Hyalangium gracile: one gene and its partner. The protein of the gene in region 1 binds, or shares a complex with, the protein of each later gene. Links are inferred from orthologs where the notes say so. Each region holds a gene or a part of one and is shown in the gene's direction. Other genes may lie near its edges.

The links.
Region 2: the proteins of secA (region 1) and secY are in contact, whole or in part, in a crystal structure (PDB 3DIN), measured with the Thermotoga maritima proteins. The link is inferred for Hyalangium gracile from one-to-one orthologs. Residues at the interface, in WP_004082002.1 of Thermotoga maritima: Glu261, Ala262, Arg263, Lys300, Ala301, Arg302, Thr303, Ile304, Ile305, Leu323, Tyr324, Asp325, Pro326, Val329, Ser330, Tyr333, Ile336, Lys340, Phe345, Val349, Glu363, Phe364, Tyr374, Ser375, Gly376, Gly377, Glu393, Ile395, Thr482, Ser483; in WP_004081795.1 of Thermotoga maritima: Glu108, Gly109, Glu110, Glu111, Ala236, Glu237, Arg238, Arg239, Ile240, Thr241, Ile242, Gln243, Tyr244, Ala245, Arg246, Arg247, Val248, Thr249, Gly250, Arg251, Arg252, Val253, Tyr254, Gly256, Ala257, Ser258, Thr259, Tyr260, Leu261, Pro262.

What each region holds. Positions count from the first base shown.
Region 1 is NZ_JAHXBG010000007.1:337,115-347,536, forward strand. What follows is about bases 4,100-7,516. They hold secA (preprotein translocase subunit SecA), read left to right. Parts: upstream 4,100-4,493; coding sequence 4,494-7,316; downstream 7,317-7,516. Other genes in these bases: rlmM (23S rRNA (cytidine(2498)-2'-O)-methyltransferase RlmM), read right to left, coding at 4,100-4,174. Outside these bases: DNA repair protein RecN, read left to right, coding at 1-425; KY572_RS16710 (Stp1/IreP family PP2C-type Ser/Thr phosphatase), read left to right, coding at 521-1,282; KY572_RS47805 (M23 family metallopeptidase), read left to right, coding at 1,512-2,423; KY572_RS16720 (nucleotidyl cyclase domain-containing protein), read right to left, coding at 2,407-3,114; more of rlmM, read right to left, coding at 3,158-4,099; rpsB (30S ribosomal protein S2), read left to right, coding at 7,718-8,659; tsf (translation elongation factor Ts), read left to right, coding at 8,805-9,464; pyrH (UMP kinase), read left to right, coding at 9,661-10,410. UniProt on the Escherichia coli protein: Required for protein export, interacts with the SecYEG preprotein conducting channel.
Region 2 is NZ_JAHXBG010000030.1:2,387-12,301, forward strand. Bases 6,834-9,743 are described here. They hold secY (preprotein translocase subunit SecY), read left to right. Parts: upstream 6,834-7,570; coding sequence 7,571-8,917; downstream 8,918-9,743. Other genes in these bases: rpmD (50S ribosomal protein L30), read left to right, coding at 6,834-6,860; rplO (50S ribosomal protein L15), read left to right, coding at 6,918-7,442; KY572_RS39435 (adenylate kinase), read left to right, coding at 9,066-9,713. Also shown: rplB (50S ribosomal protein L2), read left to right, coding at 1-29; rpsS (30S ribosomal protein S19), read left to right, coding at 49-336; rplV (50S ribosomal protein L22), read left to right, coding at 361-705; rpsC (30S ribosomal protein S3), read left to right, coding at 740-1,402; rplP (50S ribosomal protein L16), read left to right, coding at 1,459-1,878; rpmC (50S ribosomal protein L29), read left to right, coding at 1,901-2,113; rpsQ (30S ribosomal protein S17), read left to right, coding at 2,189-2,506; rplN (50S ribosomal protein L14), read left to right, coding at 2,608-2,976; rplX (50S ribosomal protein L24), read left to right, coding at 3,012-3,341; rplE (50S ribosomal protein L5), read left to right, coding at 3,516-4,181; KY572_RS39395 (type Z 30S ribosomal protein S14), read left to right, coding at 4,203-4,388; rpsH (30S ribosomal protein S8), read left to right, coding at 4,560-4,961; rplF (50S ribosomal protein L6), read left to right, coding at 5,023-5,589; rplR (50S ribosomal protein L18), read left to right, coding at 5,698-6,051; rpsE (30S ribosomal protein S5), read left to right, coding at 6,076-6,597; more of rpmD, read left to right, coding at 6,600-6,833; map (type I methionyl aminopeptidase), read left to right, coding at 9,803-9,915. UniProt on the Escherichia coli protein: The central subunit of the protein translocation channel SecYEG. Consists of two halves formed by TMs 1-5 and 6-10.

The sequences.
Region 1 (10,422 bases):
TCAAGCGGGCCCTGGCCGACAGCGACGGGTGCGGCTGTTACGTACTGGACGAGGCGGACTCGGGGGTGAGCGGGGCCATCGCGGACGTGGTGGGCCGGATGATCAAGGAGGTCAGCGGCCATCGCCAGGTGCTCTGCATCACCCACCTGCCCCAGGTGGCGGCCTATGCGGACGCCCACCTGCTCATCCGCAAGGGAATCAAGGGGGAGCGGACCGTCTCCGAGGTGGTCCCCCTGGCCGCCGGAGCCGAGCGGACGCAGGAACTGGCCCGGATGCTCTCCGGCGTGGAGGTGACGCGGGAGGCCCTGGGGGCGGCGGAGGCCCTGGTGCGCTCGGCCCACCGGTCCCTGGGGACGGCCCCCCGGCCGAGGCGCGAGCCGGCACCCGGGGGAGGGGCCCGGGGAAGGCTCCGGCAGAGCGCCTGACGCAGGTCGAAAGATCCGCGTCCTTGCCCCGCTCCGAGTCGTCACATAGCATCGCCACCGTGTCCAAAACCGCAGGACAGAGCGCGGCACCTCAGATGAAGGTCGTCTCGGCGGGTCTCACCGACGTCGGTCGGAAGCGCAATCACAACGAAGACAGCTTCCTCATCGACGACGAGCTGCAGCTCTACGTCGTGGCGGACGGCATGGGAGGCCACGCAGGTGGTGGCACGGCCTCCCGCATCGCCGTCGAGACCATCGACAAGGAGATGCGGCGCGCCCGGGAGAGCCGGGACAACCCCTTCGTCTCCACGCCCAACCTCCAGGATGCCCTCATTCCCGAGGCGCTTCGCAGCGCCGTGGAGAAGGCATGTCTGGCCATCTACACCGCGGCGCAGGAGGACCCACGCCTGTCCGGCATGGGCACCACCGTCATCTCGCTCGTGGTGAAGGACGACCAGGCCTTCTTCGCCCACGTGGGTGACAGCCGCGCGTACCTGATCCGCGGCGAGCTCATCCAGCAGATCAGCGAGGACCACTCGCTGGTCAACGAGCAGATCAAGGCGGGGATGATCACGCCCGAAGAGGCCAAGCACTCCCGCTACAAGAACATCATCACCCGCTCGGTGGGCTTCGAAGAGGAAGTCCAGGTGGACGTGATGGGCGTCATCACCGAGCCCAAGGACGTCTTCCTCCTGTGTTCCGACGGCCTGGCCAACATGCTCGAGGATCGGGAGATCCACGAGCTGGTGCTCAACACGCCCAACTTCCAGGACGTGCCCAAGCGCCTCATCGACATGGCCAACGAGCGGGGCGGCGACGACAACATCACCGTCATCGTTGTACAAATGCAGGCCTGACGGATCGCCTCGGGCCGGTAGAACCTTCCAGGTGGGGCGGGCGTACTGTTCACCTTGACACCCTGGAAATGCGGATGATAGCAGCGCAAACTGTTCCAGTTCCGGCGAAATGCCGGTGGCTGACGGACTCGAAGGGGAAGGGCGAGGGCGGCAGGTGTGGCGCGCGAGCGGAGGCCCTAGCTTTGCGTGCCGTAGAGCCCACAGAGTGAGCACTTAGGGGAGTTGTTGCGTGGCGAAAAAGTCCTACACCCTCATTGTGGTCTCGGACCACAACGCCCCGGTCAAGCGCTACCACATCCAGAAGTCCTTCCTCGTGCAGCTGGGCGTGGGAGTGTTGCTGCTGGGTGGTATGGCCCTGGGGGCCACGGTTCATTACTTCCACGTGGCGAAGGATGCCGCGGAGAACCGCATCCTGAGGGAAGAGAACCTCACGATGCGCAGCCAGCTGAAGTCGGTGCGCGAGCGCATCGAGCACATCGGCACCACGCTGGACCGGGTGGAGCGCTTCGACCAGAAGCTGCGTGCCGTCACCCTGCTGTCTGATCCGCAGCGCAACCTGGCGATGGGCCCCACGGAGCCCGGCGCCACGGCGCCCACCTCGGACACCCAGTTCACCCAGCTGACCACCACCGAGACGCCCACGGCGCTGATGGGTCGGCTGGACAAGCTGTCGGCCGAGGCGACGCGGCAGGAGCAGAGCCTCCAGGAGCTGCAGGCGTACTTCCAGGATCAGAAGTCGCTGCTGGCCTCCACGCCGTCCATCTGGCCGGCGCGCGGCTGGGTGACGAGCGACTTCGGCTCGCGGCTGGATCCGTACACGGCGGACCGGGTGATGCACCAGGGCCTGGACATCGCGGCGCCGCACGGCAAGGAAGTGTACGCGCCGTCGGACGGCACGGTGGTGTTCTCGGGCCTCGAGGGCGGCTACGGCAACGTGATCGTCATCGACCACGGCTACGGCATCAAGACGCGCTACGGGCACCTGTCCCGCATCATGGTGAAGGCGGGAGACCGCGTGAAGCGCGGCGCGCTGATCGCGGCGGTGGGCAACACCGGCCGCTCCACCGGTCCGCACCTGCACTACGAAGTCCGCGTGAACGGCATCCCGCAGAACCCGCGGAAGTTCATCCTCGAGGAGTAGCCGGCCCGGGGACGAAGCCGTCGAGGCGCACGCGCCTCCGCTGGATGACGTCCGTCGTCCGCTCCAGTCGCTCCATGGCGTGGGCCCGCTCCAGCTCGGCCCACAGCAGCGGCCCCAGCACCTGCCAGTGAGAAGGTTGGTCCACGGTGAGCTCCAGCAGCGTCACCGTGTGCCGGGGCACGTCCTGCGCGGCGGTGTCCGCGGGGAGCACCCGGGCCACATCCTCGGCGAGCCGCGCGCGCGTGGCCTCCTTCTGCTGGGGCTGGACGGTGAGCTGGGAGGTGGGCGTGAGCAGCGCGGCGAAGGCATCCGGGTGGATGCGCACCACCTTCGCGCCCGGGTACTGCGCGGCGAGCGAGTCCACGGTGGCCTTGAGCACCGCGTCTCCCACGCCGAAGCCGAAGCGCGCGTTGACGCCAATCATGCCCTGCACGTCCGCGATGACGGCGCCCACCTTCCAGCCGTCGTGGTGGGCGTGGGTGGACAGATCGAACTCCTCCTTGAGGAGGTGGCCCTGGGTGAGAGCGAGCGCCTGGAGCGCCCCCAGCTTGTCTGGCTGGCCCCGGCGAGCGCGCTCGGCCTCGAGCAGGGTCTCCACGGCGAGCTGGACGGGCTGGGCGCTGCGGGCAACGGCCCAGGGGTGCAGGGCGATGAGGGCGGTGGCGGTGGTGTCGTCGATGGGGTAGGGCATCGCCGCTCTTGTAGCGCGGAGCCCGTGCGCGCGCAGGTTCTGCTCAGCGGCGGTGCGCCGTCACCGTCACCTCGTCGCGGTCATGGTAGAGCTGGCGCACGGTCAGCCCCTTCCAGCCGCCGTCCTCGGTGAGCGTGTGGCGCACGCGCAGGAGGATGGGGTTCTTGTCCTTCATGGGCAGCTTGATGTTGGCCACCAGGTGCGAGGCCCAGCCGCGCCGCCCCCACTTGGCCAGCAGCTGCGCCACCTCGAGCGGGCGCCAGGCCATGTCGCAGAAGAGCCAGTCCGCGGGCTCCTCCGGGGCGAAGGCGAAGGCGCTCTCCTGCACGTGCCGCACGCGAGGGTTCGAGGCCAGCTCGGGCATGAGCTTCGCGGGATCCACGGCAATCACCCGCGCGCCGCGCGCCACCAGCCGCTGCGTCCAGCCGCCGGGAGCCGCTCCGAGGTCCACGCAGACGTCGCCCCGGCCCGGCTCGAAGGGCAGGCCATCGAGCGCCTCCTCCAGCTTCATGGCCGCTCGGGAGGGAGACTCGCCCTCGCGCCGCATCCTCCGCCGGCCGCCGGGTGCCAGGGAGAGGGCATCGCGCGCGTGCACCGCGCCCACCACGGTGACGCCCGGGGCCACGCACAGCGAGACGAGCCGGGCTCCCTCCTCCCGGGCGCGATCCGCATCCTCGAGGAGACGGCCGCTCGGAAGGAGTCCGCGTACGGCCTCGCGAAGCGCCTCGGCCTGGGCCGCGAGCGCGTTGCCCTTGGGGGTGTCCGGCGTGAACGCCTGGAGCACCAGCGGCGACGAATGCGGCAGGGCGCCCACCGCCTGGGCCACCGCGGCGGCGAGCGACTCGGGCGCCTCGTCCTGGAAGCACGCCACCACGCGGCTCCCCTGCCGGGCGAAGGCGGGAGCGAGCCCCTGCTTCCCCTCGCTCTCCACCAGCGCCTCGCCCAGCAGTCGCGGCTCCGCCGAGGCCCAGGCCAGCTCCTCATAGAGGTGGGGCTCGAAGCCGGCGCGGCATGTCCAGAGCCAGCGCCCGGGCCGGGCTTCCAGAGTCTGTGGGGGCATGGGGGGCATCCGCACCCGGGGTGGGATGCGAAGGGCGGGCGAGGCGGGAGCAGGCTTCTCCGCGGGCCGGCCATGGGCACGCGGCGAGCGCTGCGCGGAAGGGTGGGCGGGGCGACGGTTCTGGGGATTTCGGCGTCGTGGCATTGCGTGGTCTCTGTTCCGCTTTACTCTGTCCTGACCGCGCGTAGGGCAGACAGGCAAGAGGAATGCCTCGGGTGCGCGCGTGGTTTTCCCGAGACTCCCTCTTACATCTCCTGGGATTTCCCTTCACTCGCCGCCGCCCTTCGGGGATTCTCCGGCCCGCGAGAGAGCCGAACGAATGATCGAATGGACTTTAAAGAAGCTCATCGGGACCAAGAATGAGCGCGAGCTCAAGAAGGCCCGCCAGAAGGTGATCCGCGTCAACGAGCTCGAGAGCCGGATGCGGGAGCTGAAGGACGAGGACTTCGCCGCCGCCACGGCCCGGTTGAAGCAGGAAGTCGCCAACGGCAAGTCGCTGGACGACGTGCTGTTCGAGGCCTTCGCGCTCACGCGCGAGGCCGCCCGCCGGGTGATCGGCCAGCGTCACTACGACGTGCAGCTGATCGGCGGCATGTTCCTGCACGAGGGGAACATCGCCGAGATGCGCACCGGCGAGGGCAAGACGCTGACGGCCACGTTGCCCACCTACCTCAACGCGCTGTCCGGGCGCGGCGTGCACGTGGTGACGGTGAACGACTACCTGGCCCGCCGCGACGCCGAGTGGATGGGCCGCGTCTACCGCTTCCTGGGCATGACGACGGGCTGCATCCTCCACGAGCTCAACGACAAGCAGCGCCAGGAGGCGTACCGCGCGGACATCACCTACGGGCAGAACAACGAGTTCGGCTTCGACTACCTGCGCGACAACATGAAGTTCCGCCTGCAGGACTACGTCCAGCGCGAGCTCAACTACGCCATCGTGGACGAGGTGGACTCCATCCTCATCGACGAGGCGCGCACCCCGCTCATCATCTCGGGCCCCACCGAGGACAGCACCGACAAGTACTACCGCGTCGACCAGGTGATTCCGGGCATGGTGCCGGACCAGGACTACACCCTGGACGAGAAGGCGCGCTCGGTGTCGCTGACGGACGAGGGCATCGAGAAGCTGCAGAAGCGGCTGGGCGTGGCCAACCTGTACGATCCCAGCGAGATCGAGACGCTCCACCACGTCGAGCAGGCCCTGCGCGCGCACACGCTCTACAAGCGCGACAAGGACTACGTGGTGAAGGACGGCGAGGTGATGATCGTCGACGAGTTCACCGGTCGCCTCATGCCCGGCCGCCGCTGGTCGGACGGCCTGCACCAGGCCGTCGAGGCCAAGGAGGGCGTGAAGATCGAGAACGAGAACCAGACGCTGGCCACCATCTCGTTCCAGAACTACTTCCGCATGTACTCGAAGCTGTCGGGCATGACGGGCACCGCGGACACCGAGGCCGAGGAGTTCGCGAAGATCTACAACCTGGACGTGCGCGTCATCCCGACCAACCGCCCCATGGTCCGCAAGGATCAGGAGGACGTGGTCTACAAGACGGAGCGCGAGAAGTTCGAGGCGGTGGCCAAGCAGATCGAGGAGCTGCACCAGAAGGGGCAGCCGGTGCTGGTGGGCACCGTGTCCATCGCCAAGAGCGAGGTGGTGGCCAGCTTCCTCAAGAAGCACGGCGTGCCGCACAACGTGCTCAACGCCAAGCAGCACCAGCGCGAGGCGGACATCATCGCGCAGGCGGGCCGCAAGGGCGCCGTCACCATCTCCACGAACATGGCCGGCCGCGGCACGGACATCCTCCTGGGCGGCAACGCGGAGGTGATGACCAAGGCGGCCATGGGCGCCGAGCCCGAGCCCCCCGAGCCCGTGGAGGGCCAGACGCCGGAGCAGGCCGCGGAGGCCAAGGCGGCCTACGAGCAGCAGCTGGCCGACTGGAAGAAGAAGTACGACGAGACGCTGGCGAAGTTCTCCGAGCAGACGAAGGCCGAGCGCACCGAGGTGATGAACATCGGCGGCCTCTTCATCCTGGGCACCGAGCGCCACGAGTCGCGGCGCATCGACAACCAGCTGCGTGGCCGCGCCGGCCGCCAGGGAGACCCCGGTGGCAGCCGCTTCTTCCTGTCGCTCGAGGATGACCTGATGCGCATCTTCGGCACCGAGCGCATCCAGGCCCTGATGGAGCGCATGGGCATGGAGGAGGGCGAGGTCATCGAGCACAAGTGGCTCAGCCGCGCCATCGAGGGGGCCCAGAAGCGCGTCGAGGGCCACAACTTCGACATCCGCAAGAACCTCCTCGAGTACGACGACGTGATGAACCAGCAGCGGCGCACCATCTACAAGCTGCGCCGCCAGGTGCTCGCCGCGGGTGCCGGCCTGCCGCTGGTGGAGTACGACGAGGACAAGAAGACCAAGGCGAAGATCCGCACCGAGCGGACCATCTCCTGGGCGGACTTCAAGGAGATGGTGCTCGACTCGCTCGAGGACGTCATCGTCTCGCTGACGGACACCTACCTGCCGACGAAGAACCCGGGCACGTGGGATCTCGAGGCGCTCCAGCGCAACGTGAAGGACGTCTTCAACCTGGAGATGAGCTTCGAGGGCAAGGGCGACCGCGAGTCGGTGGAGGAGGACATCTACAAGGCCGCCGAGAAGGTCATCCTCCAGCGCGATCAGGAGTTCGGCGAGGAGTTCCTGCGCTTCCTGCAGTACCGGTACCTGGCGACCATCGATCAGCTGTGGAAGGACCACCTGCTGGCGATGGACCACCTGCGGCAGGGCATCGGCCTGCGCGGCTACGGCCAGAAGGACCCGAAGCAGGAGTACAAGAAGGAAGGCTACAACGGCTTCATCCAGATGCTGGGAGCCATCAAGACGCAGTTCGTCAGCCAGATGATGCGGGTGCAGGCGCGCAACACCGCCGAGGAGACGGCCCGCATCCAGAAGCAGATGGCCCAGCGCCAGAAGCAGGCGATGGAGGGCCGGGCGAACGAGGAGGGCAAGATCGAGGAGGCCACGGCCGCGCCTCGGGCTCCGGCCAAGGCGGACGGGCCGCGCGTGGGCCGCAACGATCCGTGCCCCTGCGGCAGCGGCCGCAAGTACAAGAAGTGCCACGGCGCCGCCGAGGCGAACGTCTAGACAGTCCGCCCATCCGGCTGCATCGACCGGCGCGGTCTCTCCTCCCCACGGAGCGAGGGCCGCGCCGGTGCCTTTTCAGGGCTCCTGCCTGCTGCGCTCATGGAACCTGGCCAGCGCACGGCCGCCTGCTGGACGGGCGGGCGAGCCCGGTGTGGAGATGTAGGCAAGCCTGAAGCGGTGAAAGCTTGCGGACTCCCGAGGGGTTTTGTTAGGAACCCGCCCGCCCTGGGCTCCACCCTGGGCGGTAGGACGCAGCAAACCACTACTCACACGCTCGTGTCCGGCACCCGGTGCTCCTCTCCACGAGGGGCAAACGGCCGGAGCTTCCATCGAGCGTGGCGGAACAACCGGAGAAGAACCACATGTCGATGGACACGCAGCAGGAGAATCAGGCGCAGGCGATGGCCGCCGCGAGCGGCATCACGATGAAGCAGCTGCTGGAGGCCGGCGTTCACTTCGGCCACCAGACCAAGCGCTGGAACCCGAAGATGAAGCCCTACATCTTCGGCGCTCGTAACGGCATCTACATCATCGACCTGCAGAAGACCGTGGTCATGGCCCGCGCGGCCTTCCGCTTCGTGGCGGACATCACCTCGCGCGGCGGCCACGTGCTCTTCGTGGGCACCAAGAAGCAGGCCCAGGACGTCATCCGCGAGGAGGCCGCTCGCGCCGGTCAGTTCTTCGTCACCAGCCGCTGGCTCGGTGGCACCCTGACCAACTTCAAGACCATCAAGCAGGGCATCGACCGGCTGAAGGCGCTGGAGAAGATGGCCGAGGACGGCACCTTCGAGCGTCTGCCGAAGAAGGAGGTCGCCCAGCTCGAGCGTGAGCGCGAGAAGCTGGAGAAGAACCTGGGCGGCGTGAAGGAGATGTCCAAGCTGCCCCGCTGCGTCTTCGTGATCGACCCGAAGAAGGAGCACATCGCCATCCACGAGGCCACCCGCCTGGGCATCCCCGTGATCGGCGTGGTGGACACCAACTGCGACCCGGACGGCATCGACTTCGTCATCCCGGGCAACGACGACGCCATCCGCTCCATCAAGCTCTTCACCTCGAAGATCGCCGACGCGTGCCTCGAGGGTGCCGCGCGCTACCGCGCCTCGGGCGCCGCCGAGCGCGACGAGCAGGAGGAGCGTGAGGGCCGTGACGACCGCCGGGACCGTGACGACCGCCGTGGCCCGCGCCGTGGCGACCGGGGTGACCGCGGCGACCGCCGTGGCGGTGACCGTGGCGGCGAGCGCCGTGGCCCCCTCGTGGAGATGAAGGGCGCGCCGGCCGCGGCCTCCGAGGGTGGCGAGGCGGCCGAGGGCGGCGAGGGTGGCGAAGAGGCGCAGGCCGAGTAGGCCCGCTGTCCAGCACCCGTACTGAAGTCGGCCGGGTGGTGGGGCCTCCTCACCGCCCGGCCTTTCCATTTCCCCAACCGAAGTACTTGAACCTCAACGCCCCGGACGGCGCATGGCGCCGGGCAGGCGGGGCCTGGAGAAGAACATGGCTGAGATCAGCGCCACGATGGTGAAGGACCTCCGCGAGAAGACCGGCGCGGGCATGATGGACTGCAAGAAGGCGCTCGCCGAGAGCGGCGGAGACTTCGTCAAGGCCGAGGAGTGGCTGCGCAAGAAGGGCATCGCCAAGGCCGGCAGCAAGGAGGGCCGCGTCGCGGCCGAGGGCATCATCGCCACCTACGTCCACAGCAGCCGCATCGGCGTGATGGTGGAGGTCAACTGCGAGACGGACTTCGTGGCTCGCAACGAGGACTTCCAGGCCCTGGCCAAGGACATCGCCATGCACGTCGCCGCGGCCAGCCCGCAGTACGTGCGCCGCGAGGAGATCCCCGCCGACGTGCTGGAGAAGGAGAAGGAGATCCAGCGCGCCCAGCTCCAGGAGCAGAAGAAGCCCGAGGCCATGTGGGACAAGATCCTCGTGGGCAAGATCGAGAAGTTCTACGAGACGGTCTGCCTGGTGGACCAGGTCTGGGTGAAGGACGACAAGAAGAAGGTCGGTGAGATGGTGACCGAGCGCGCCGCGAAGATCGGCGAGAAGGTCTCCATCCGTCGCTTCACGCGCTACGTGGTGGGCGAGGGCATCGAGAAGAAGAAGGATGACCTGGCCGCCGAGGTCGCCAAGACGCTGGGCACCGGCAAGGCCTAAAGGGCACGTCGTCGGCCCGCTGGGCTGACGTGGGGCCGCGCGCTCCGGTCCGAAGAGGACCTGGGCCCGCGGCCCTTCGCGTTTTCCGGGGCCTGCCCGGAGTCCCGGCCGGGAGGTTCACCAGCGACGGTTCTTCCCCGGTCCGCCGACTCCAACGTTGATCGGGGGCGGGGTGGGGGATATGGAGCGGAACCGCATGTCCGACCCGACCCGCTCCCTTCGATACAAGCGCATCCTCCTCAAGCTCTCGGGCGAGGCCCTGATGGGCGATGGCAAGTACGGCATCCACCCGCCCACGCTCACCCGCATCGCCAGCGAGGTGAAGGAGCTGGTGCAGGCCGGCATCGAGCTGGCCGTCGTCATCGGCGGAGGCAACATCTTCCGCGGCGTGGCTGGCGCCACCGAGGGCATGGACCGCGCGAGCGCTGACTACATGGGCATGCTCGCCACCTGCATCAACTCCATGGCCATGCAGGACGCGCTGGAGAAGCAGGGCGTCTTCACCCGGGTGCTGTCGGCCATCAAGATGGAGCAGATCGCCGAGCCCTACATCCGCCGCCGCGCCGTGCGCCACCTGGAGAAGGGGCGCGTGGTCATCTTCGCCGCCGGCACCGGCAACCCCTACTTCACCACCGACACCGCCGCCAGCTTGCGCGCCATGGAGATCAACGCCGAGGTGATTCTCAAGGCGACCAAGGTGGACGGCGTCTACAACGCGGACCCGAAGAAGGACGCCACCGCGCGGCGCTACCGCTCCCTCACGTACATGGACGTGCTCAAGCAGAACCTGAACGTGATGGACTCGACGGCCATCTCGCTGTGCATGGACAACAAGCTGCCCATCATCGTCTTTGACCTGACGACGCGCGGCAACATCGGTCGGGCCGTGCTGGGCAACGGGGATATCGGTACAGTGGTGGGCGCGGCCGAGACGGCCTGGGCCTGAGCTTCTCCTTCC
Region 2 (9,915 bases), on another replicon or contig:
AGCGGCGGCAGGGCCCGCGCAGCCAGTAGCTCGTAAAGGGATTCTGAAATGGCTCGTTCGATCAAGAAGGGACCGTTCGTCGACGATCATCTCCTCAAGAAGGTGGAGGACATGATCAAGACGAACCAGAAGAAGGTCGTGAAGACGTGGTCGCGGCGCTCCACCATCCTGCCGGAGTTCGTCGGGCACACCTTCGCGGTTCACAACGGGAAGAAGTTCATCCCGGTGTTCGTGACGGAGAACATGGTGGGTCACAAGCTCGGCGAGTTCGCGCCGACTCGGACCTTCGGCGGGCACTCGGCGGAGAAGAAGGTCGCCAAGGCCCCCGGTAAGTAATCCGGACCGCTCTAGGAGATGACGATGGAGTCCACTGCACATCTGCGCTACGTCCGCATGTCCCCCCGGAAGCTCTCGACGGTGGCTGCGCTCGTCCGGGGCAAGCCTGTCGAGGCTGCCCTCAACATCCTGAAGTTCACCCCCCGCGCCGCGGCGGCTCCGCTCGGCAAGCTCATCAAGAGCGCCGTGGCCAACGCCACCGACAAGTCCAAGGGCCAGGTCGACGTGGACACGCTCTACGTGAAGACCATCTCCGTGGACCAGGCTCCCACCCAGCGCCGGTACATGCCGCGCGCCATGGGCCGGGCCACGCGCATCAACAAGAAGAGCGCCCACGTTCACGTGGTGCTCGCCGAGGCCAAGAAGTAGCCCTCCGGGCCTTCAATCTTTAAGGAGAAGCACGTTGGGACAGAAAGTTCATCCGATCGGGTTCCGCCTCGGCGTCATCAAGACCTGGGACAGCAAGTGGTTCGAGCACAAGAACTACGCCCAGTGGCTGCATGAGGACATCCGCATCCGCGAGTTCGTGAAGAAGTCGCTCAACCACGCGGGCGTCTCCAAGGTGGAGATCGAGCGCGCGGCCAACAAGGTGAAGGTCAACGTCCACACCGCGCGCCCGGGCATCGTCATCGGCAAGCGCGGCGCGGGCATCGAGACGGTGAAGAAGGACCTGCAGCAGTTCACCAAGAACGAGGTCTTCCTCAACATCGTCGAGGTCCGCAAGGCGGAGACCGACGCGCAGCTGGTGGCCGAGAACATCGCCACCCAGCTCGAGCGCCGCATCGCCTTCCGCCGCGCCATGAAGAAGGCGCTGCAGACGGCCATGAAGTTCGGCGCCAAGGGCATCCGCGTGGCCTGCTCGGGCCGCCTGGGTGGCGCGGAGATGGCGCGCTACGAGTGGTACCGCGAGGGCCGCGTGCCCCTGCACACCCTGCGCGCCGACATCGACTACGGCTTCGCCGAGGCGAAGACCACCTACGGCAAGATTGGCTGCAAGGTCTGGATCTGCCGCGGCGAGGTTCTGCCGGGCAAGGGCGGCCAGGCCCCGATGCCCTCCAACCGCTAGCTCTGAGCTCCCCGGGGCGCCCACGGGTGCCCCTTCGGGGATGAAGGACACCGACGATGCTTCAGCCTGCTCGTACCAAGTTCCGCAAGATGCACAAGGGCCGCACCCCGGGTAAGGCCCACCGTGGCAGCAACCTCACCTATGGTGAGTACGGCCTCATGTCCCTGCAGCCGGGGTGGATCACCTCGCGGCAGATCGAGGCGGCCCGTATCGCGATGACCCGCCACGTGAAGCGCGGCGGCAAGATCTGGATCCGGATCTTCCCGGACAAGCCCATCACGAAGAAGCCCGCCGAGACCCGTATGGGTACCGGTAAGGGAGGCGTGGAGTACTACGTGGCCGTGGTGAAGCCGGGCCGCATCCTCTACGAGATGGAGGGCATGACGGCCGACGTGGCCACCAGCGCGCTCAAGCTCGCGCAGGCGAAGTTGCCTGTGCTCACCAAGATCGTGACCCGCGGCGCGCTGTCACTCTAGCCCCGCGCCCAGGAGACCGAAGATGGCGACTGCCAAGGAACTGAAGGAGTTGTCGGTGGAGGACCTGCAGCGGCGCGCGGATGAGCTGCGCACCACGCTGTTCCAGGACCAGCTGAGCATGCGGACGGGCAATCTGGACAGCCCCTCGCAGCGCACCCAGCACCGCCGCGACCTGGCCCGCGTTCTCACCGTGCTGACGGAGAAGAAGAAGGCTCCGCAGAAGACGGACAAGTAGCTTTCAAGGGCATGCCCCCAGGGGCTGCCGTCACCGGGAAGTCCCGGGGACACTGACTGACAGGCGAGATTCACGATGGCTGAAGAGACCCAGACCACCTCCGCTCCCGAGACCTCCTCCCGCGGCCGTCCCAAGACGCGCGTGGGGATCGTCACCTCGAACAAGATGCAGAAGACGGTGATCGTCACCGTCCAGCGCCGCGCGCCGCACGCCAAGTACGGCAAGATCATGAGCATGCGCGAGAAGTACAAGGCGCACGTCGAGGACCACGACTACCCGAAGAAGATCACCATCAACGAGGGTGACCGCGTGCGCATCGCCGAGACGCGGCCGACCTCGAAGGACAAGCGGTGGCGGGTGGTCGAGGTGATCGAGAAGAGCAAGAACGTCTGAGCCACGTGAGCCCGCCGCCACCTGGCGCGGGCGGCTCGAGCCGCGCGGCTCCGCCCTCGCCGGGCCGGGGCCGCTCGTAGGACCTTAGAGGAGACTTCCAGATGATTCAGATGACGAGCGTGCTCGACGTGGCCGACAACTCGGGCGCCAAGAAGGTGTTCTGCATCAAGGTGCTCGGCGGCTCGAAGCGCAAGTACGCGTCGATCGGCGACGTGATCGTCGTGTCGATCCGCGAGGCGCTGCCGAACTCGAAGGTGAAGAAGGGTGACGTGGCCAAGGCCGTCATCGTTCGCACCAAGGCCGAGGTGGGTCGGCCCGACGGCAGCTACATCAAGTTCGATGGCAACTCGGCGGTCCTCATCAACAAGGACCTGGAGCCCATCGGCACGCGCATCTTCGGGCCGGTCGCCCGTGAGCTCCGCGCCCGCAAGTTCATGAAGATCATCTCGCTCGCGCCCGAGGTTCTGTAGTCCCGGCCAGCAGGCGAGCAGTCAGAGAGGAAGCCATGCAGAAGCTGAAGGTTGGAGACACCGTGCAGGTCATCTCGGGCGCCGAGCGCTCGGAGAAGACCCCGGCGAGCAAGCGCGGCAAGGTGCTGAAGATCGACCGCGAGGCGGGGCGTGTCACGGTGGAGGGGCTGCGGATGGTCAAGCGCCACCTCCGCAAGACGGCCCAGAGCCCCGAGGGCGGCATCGTCGAGAAGGCGGGCACCATCGCCCTGTCGGACATCCAGGTGGTCTGCGCCAAGTGCGACAAGCCGACCCGGGTGGGCATCCGCGCCGAGGGCGACAGCAAGAAGCGGTTCTGCAAGAACTGCGACGCCCTGATTGACTAGGGGTTTGGGTTGGGGCATGTATGCGCGCCCTTTGGCCACCCGGGGCCAGGGGCGAGCAGGCATGCGTACACGAGGGCCCGAAGCACTGGGGCCCTCTCGGTGTTTCTGAGATTCCGGATGAACTGATCGGGGCCGCTGGGTCCATGACGGCGCTCCGAAGCAGAGGACAGGACAATGGCTGACGAGAAGAAGCCTGAGCAGGCTGAGAAGAAGGAAAAGAAGGAAAAGAAGGGCCGCAAGAAGGAAGACGTCAAGAAGGCGGGCTTCGCGGCCAACATCGAGGAGGGCCTCGAGGCGAAGCCGGCGCGGCTGAAGCTGCGCTACCGCAAGGAGGGAGTGCCCGCCCTGATGAAGGAGCTGGGCCTGAAGAACCCCTTCCAGGTGCCGCGGCTCGAGAAGATCGTCGTCAACATGGGTCTGGGAGAGGCGCTCTCCAACAACAAGATCCTGGAGTCGGCGGTGGACCAGCTGGGCGCCATCACCGGTCAGAAGCCGGTCGTGACGCGCGCTCGCAAGTCGATCGCGAACTTCAAGCTGCGCCAGGGCCAGGCCATCGGCTGCGCCGTCACGCTGCGCGGCGACCGGATGTACGAGTTCCTGGACCGCCTCATCTCCGTGGCGCTGCCGCGCGTGCGTGACTTCAAGGGCGTGTCCCCCAAGGCGTTCGACGGGAAGGGCAACTACACGCTCGGCGTGCGCGAGCAGATCATCTTCCCTGAGATCAACTACGACCAGATCGAGAAGGTGAAGGGGCTCAACATCAGCTTCGTCACCACCGCGAAGAACGACGAGCAGGGGCTGGCGCTGATGCGTCACTTCGGCATGCCGTTCCGCCAGTAACTCCCGAGGAATCCAAGCTCCATGGCCAAGCTCTCCAAGATCGCCCAGGCGAAGCGCAAGCCGAAGTTCTCCGTGCGCAAGTACAACCGCTGCCCGCTGTGTGGCCGGCCGCGCGCCTTCCTGCGCAAGTTCCAGATGTGCCGCATCTGCCTGCGCCTGCGCGCGCTGCGCGGTGAGATCACCGGCGTGACCAAGTCGTCCTGGTAGTCGCCGGAAGAGGGTGCCCGGGGCCGCTGTTGCCCGGGGCATCCTGGCGCCACGCCGGCGCCGAAGCCTCAGAGTCGTGCGATCGCGGCGAACCCCCGGGATGGGCCCGGCAGGCGCGGCGGTCGAGTTCGCGGAGGGCCGAGGTGCCCTCCGCACGGAAGGTTGTTCCCCATGAAGCCGGTCAATGATCCCGTCGGCGATATGCTGACCCGCCTGCGCAACGCTTCGCGTGCGCGGCACGACAAGGTCGTCATTCCCCACTCGAAGCTCAAGGTCGAGATCGCTCGCGTCCTCAAGGACGAGGGCTACATCGGGGACTACACCGTCCACGAGCGCAAGCCGCAGAGCGAGATCACCGTCCAGCTGAAGTACGGGCCTGACCGCGCCGGCGCCATCACCGGCATCAAGCGCGTCTCCAAGCCGGGCCTGCGCCGCTACGTCCCCATGCGCGAGATTCCCCGCGTGCTCGGTGGCCTGGGCATCGCCGTGCTCTCCACGTCCAAGGGCATCATGTCGGACGGCGAGGCGCGCAAGCAGAACATCGGCGGCGAGCTGCTCTGCACCGTCTACTAGCCAGTGGCCTGGCGCCGCGACCCGAGAGGGGCGCGAGCCGGGCCGACCTTACGAGGCCATCATGAGTCGCATTGGAAAACTGCCGATCAAGTTGGGCGAGAAGTCGAAGGCGACCGTCGCCGGCACGAAGATCAACTTCGAGGGCCCCAAGGGCAAGCTGTCCGTGAACCTCCCCGCCAAGGTGAAGGTGGAGGTGAAGGACGGCAATGTGGTGGTGACGCGCGTGGATGACTCGCGCGAGGCCAGGAGCCTGCACGGCCTGGCGCGCACCATCCTGGCCAACGCCGCTCAGGGCGTGAGCAAGGGCTTCGAGCGCAAGCTGAGCATCCGCGGCGTCGGTTTCCGCGCCGAGGTGAAGGGCAAGACGATCCAGTTCGCGCTGGGCTTCTCGCACCCGGTGGTGTTCAACCTGCCGGAGGGCGTGACGGCCGAGGTGGACAAGACGCCTCGCACCGAGGAGAGCCTGCCCACGCTGGACCTGACGCTGCGCTCGGCGGACAAGGAGGCCCTGGGGGCCGCCGCCGTGAAGATCCGCGCGCTGCGCCCGCCCGAGCCGTACAAGGGCAAGGGCATCAAGTACGCGGAGGAGAAGGTTCGTCGTAAGGAGGGCAAGACCGGTACGACCTAGTCGTCGTCCGTGCCCTGAACGTTCATCAACCCGGCGAGCGCCTCTGGGGGCTCGCCATCATCCGGAGGCGGAAGGCCTCATCGCCGCCGGAAGGAAAAGGAATCAGCCATGCCGACTGTCGATCCGCGCATCAAGAGGAAGAACCGCATCCGCAAGAAGCTCTCGGGGACCACCGAGCGCCCTCGGCTCACGGTGTACAAGAGCCTCAAGCACATCTACGCCCAGGTGGTGGATGACTCCTCGGGCAAGACGCTCGCCTTCGCCTCCTCGCTCTCCAAGGAGCTCAAGGGGCAGGACGAGGGTGACAAGAAGGCGGATGCCAAGCGCGTGGGCAAGCTCATCGCCGAGAAGTGCAAGGCGGCCAACGTCGAGGCGGTGGTGTTCGACCGCAATGGTTTCCCGTACCAGGGGCGCATCGCCGCCGTGGCTGACGCCGCGCGCGAGGCCGGGCTGAAGTTCTAAGAAATCCGAAAGGAAGCACTCCAAGTGGCAACTCCGATCAATCCGAACGACCTGGACCTCACCGACCGCGTGGTGAACATCAACCGCGTGGCCAAGGTGGTGAAGGGTGGCCGCCGGTTCTCGTTCGCCGCCCTCGTGGTGGTGGGTGACGGCAACGGTCACGTGGGCGTGGGCCTGGGCAAGGCCAACGAGGTTCCCGAGGCCATCCGCAAGGGTGGCGAGAACGCCAAGAAGAACCTGTTCCGCGTGCCGCTGATGGGGCACACGATTCCGCACGAGAGCCTGGGCCACTTCGGCGCCGGGTGGGTGCTGCTCAAGCCGGCCAGCGAGGGTACGGGCGTCATCGCCGGTGGCGCGGTGCGCGCGGTCCTCGAGGCGGCGGGCATCCGCAACATCCTGACCAAGAGCCAGGGCTCGCGCAACCCACACAACGTGCTGAAGGCCACGGTGGCGGGGCTGAAGAAGCTGCGCTCGGCCGAGCAGGTCTCCCGGCTGCGCGGCAAGGACGTGGAGGCCACGAAGCTGGCCGGTGAGGCGAGGACCTAGTCATGGCGCTCAAGGTGAAGCTGGTGAAGAGCTCCGCTGGCTCTTCCAAGGAGATGCTGGACACCATCCGTGGGCTCGGCCTGAAGAAGTTCGGGGACGAGCGGCTGCTGAAGGACACTCCGTCCAACCGCGGCCTGGTGTTCAAGGTGAAGCACCTGGTCTCCAGCGAGACGGTGAGCCAGGAGGCTCCGGCGCCCAAGCGTCGCAAGCCGCGCAAGATCGTCGTCCGTGACCGGGCGCGCGCCCAGGCGGCCAAGAGCTAGCACGGACTGATTCCGCGGGGCCCTGGAAGCGGGGCCGCCGCGCTCGAGGATTTCAAGATGACGACTCTCAACAACCTGAAGCGGCCGAACAACTCGTGGCACCGCAAGAAGCGCGTGGGCCGTGGCCAGGGCTCCGGTCTGGGCAAGACGGCCGGCCGCGGTGGCAAGGGCCAGAAGGCTCGTTCCGGCAACATGCGGTTCGAGGGCTTCGAGGGCGGCCAGAGCCCGCTGCAGCGCCGCCTGCCGAAGTTCGGCTTCATCTCGCCCAACCGCGTCATCTACGCGGTGGTGAACCTGACGGACCTGAACGGGTTCGACGCGGGCACCACGGTGGACGAGGCCGCGCTGAAGGGCAAGGGCCTGGTCAAGGGCCGCTACGACGGCGTGAAGGTGCTGGGCCGTGGCGACCTGGCCAAGAAGCTGACGGTGCGGGTGCACAAGCTCTCCGGGAAGGCCCGGGAGGCCATCGAGAAGGCGGGCGGCGCGGTGGAGGTGCTTCCGCTGGTGGCGCACAAGCCGGAGTCCGCTTCCAAGGCTCACTCGGGCAAGGGCGTCAAGGCCCCCAAGCAGCCGACCGCCTAGTCCAGGCCGGGCGCGCTTCACTTTGGGTGGTGCGCGCCGGTTCGCTTGTGTAGGCTCACGCGCCCCTCTCCTTCGTGGATAGGGGCGCTGTCGTTCTGTCAGGACTTTTTAAAGGGGATGGCTCCCACGTGGCTCTGAACGCCTTCACCAACATCTTCCGCATCGCGGAGCTGCGAAACCGGCTGGCGTACACGCTGGTGCTGCTCTCGGTGTACCGCATCGGCATCTTCATCAACACGCCCGGAGTGGACAGGGCGGCAATGAACGCGTTCATGGACGCCCAGAAGCAGTCGGGTGGCCTGGTCTCGCTGTTCAACCTGTTCTCCGGCGGCGCCCTGGAGCAGATGTCCATCTTCGGCCTGGGCATCATGCCGTACGTGTCCGCCTCCATCATCATGCAGTTGCTGGCGGTGGTCATCCCCAGCCTGGAGCGGCTGCAGAAGGAAGGCGCGGCGGGCCGGCAGAAGATCAACCAGTACACGCGCTACGGCTCCATCGTCCTGTCCGTCATTCAGGGTATCGGCATCTCGCGGTGGCTGGTGTCCCTGGGCCGCAGCGACGGAGGGCAGGGCGGCTTCAACCAGATCGTCGTCCCCGATGACAGCATGTGGTTCACCTTCATGACGGTCATCAGCCTCACCGCCGGCACGGCCTTCATCATGTGGCTGGGCGAGCGCATCACCGAGCGCGGCATCGGCAACGGCATCTCCCTCATCATCTTCGCGGGCATCGTGGCGGGCATGCTGCCGGCCACCAAGACGCTGTTCGACATGTCGGCGCAGGGGGCCATCGAGTCCGCGGCGCTGGTGGCGCTGGCCGTGTTCATGCTCTTCGTCGTCGCGGTGGTGGTGTACGTGGAGCGCGGCATGCGGCGCATCCCCGTGCAGTACGCCAAGCGCATGGCGGGCCGGCGGATGTTCGCGGGCCAGGCCACCTACTTCCCGATGAAGGTGAACAGCGCGGGCGTGATTCCTCCCATCTTCGCCGGCGCGCTGCTGTCCTTCCCGGCCACGCTGGGCACCTGGTTCCCCTTCCTGAACACGTTCCGCCAGGGCCTCGAGGGCAACCCGTGGCTCTACAACGGGCTGTTCGTCCTGCTGGTGGTGTTCTTCGCCTACTTCTACACCGCGCTGACGTTCCGGCCGGATGACGTGGCCGACAACATCAAGAAGCAGGGTGGCTACATCCCCGGCATCCGTCCGGGTCGCCAGACGGCGGACTTCATCGAGCGTGTGCTCAACCGCATCACCTTCGGCGGCGGCGTGTACCTGGCGGCCATCTGCGTCATCCCGTCCGTCATCAGCAACGTGATGGGCGTGAACTTCTCGTTCGGCGGCACGGCGCTCCTCATCGTGGTGGGCGTGGCGCTGGACACGGTGCAGCAGATCGAGGGCCACCTCATCAGCCGCAACTACGAGGGCTTCGCCGGTCCGCGCGGCCCGCGCATCCGCGGCCGTGTGCGGGTGGCGGCCTAGGCACCGGGGTTTCTCCAGGCGCCTCTCTCCGGATGCCGGGGAGGGGCGCCTTGTCGTTCAGGGGTAGTCAGTCGTGCACGGGGGGCGCTTTCGGAGGTTCATCGCATTGGGCTTCCGTGCGTTCCTTCGGAGGAGCTGAGAGGAGCACATGAACCTGATCCTGTTGGGCCCGCCAAACGCGGGGAAGGGTACCCAGGCGAAGAACCTGTTCCGGGACTATCAGATCCCCCAGATCTCCACCGGGGACATCCTCCGCAAGGCCGTGAAGGATGGCACCGAGCTGGGCAAGATCGCGGGGCCGCTGATGGCCGCGGGTGCCTACGTCCCGGATGACATCGTCATCGGGATCGTCGAGGAGCGCCTCAAGCAGCCGGACTGCGCCAACGGCTTCGTGCTGGATGGCTTCCCGCGCACCATCCCCCAGGCGGATGCGCTGGAGCGGATGCTGGCCAAGAACGGCAAGAAGATCGACGCCGTCGTCTCGCTCGAGGTGCCGCACTCCAAGCTCATCGAGCGCGGCTCGGGGCGCCGTTCGTGCCCGGTGGATGGCAGCGTCTACCACGTATACCAGAACCCCCCGAAGCGGGCAGGGTACTGCGACAAGTGCGGCGCCGGGCTCGTCCAGCGCGAGGATGACCACCCCGAGGTCATCGAGAAGCGGCTCCAGAAGTATGACGCCGAGACGTCGCCCCTGAAGGACTACTACGCCAAGAAGGGGCTGCTGAAGAGCATCGATGGCGTGGGCACCACGGACGGCATCTACGCCGAGCTCCGGGGAGCCATCGGCAAGGCCTGAGTGGAGAGCGAGCGGGCTGGCGGGCGCCTCCGAGAGGAGTGACGCCCCCCGGCTCCCGGGTTCTCCCTGGAACAGGTTGAGTCGAAGTCATGAGTTCCGTCGAGATCAAGAGCCCGGACGAGATCGCCCTCATGCGTGAGGCTGGGCGGATCGTGTGTGAGATTCTCGACGAGCTCGAGAAGGCGGTGGCTCCCGGCGTGAC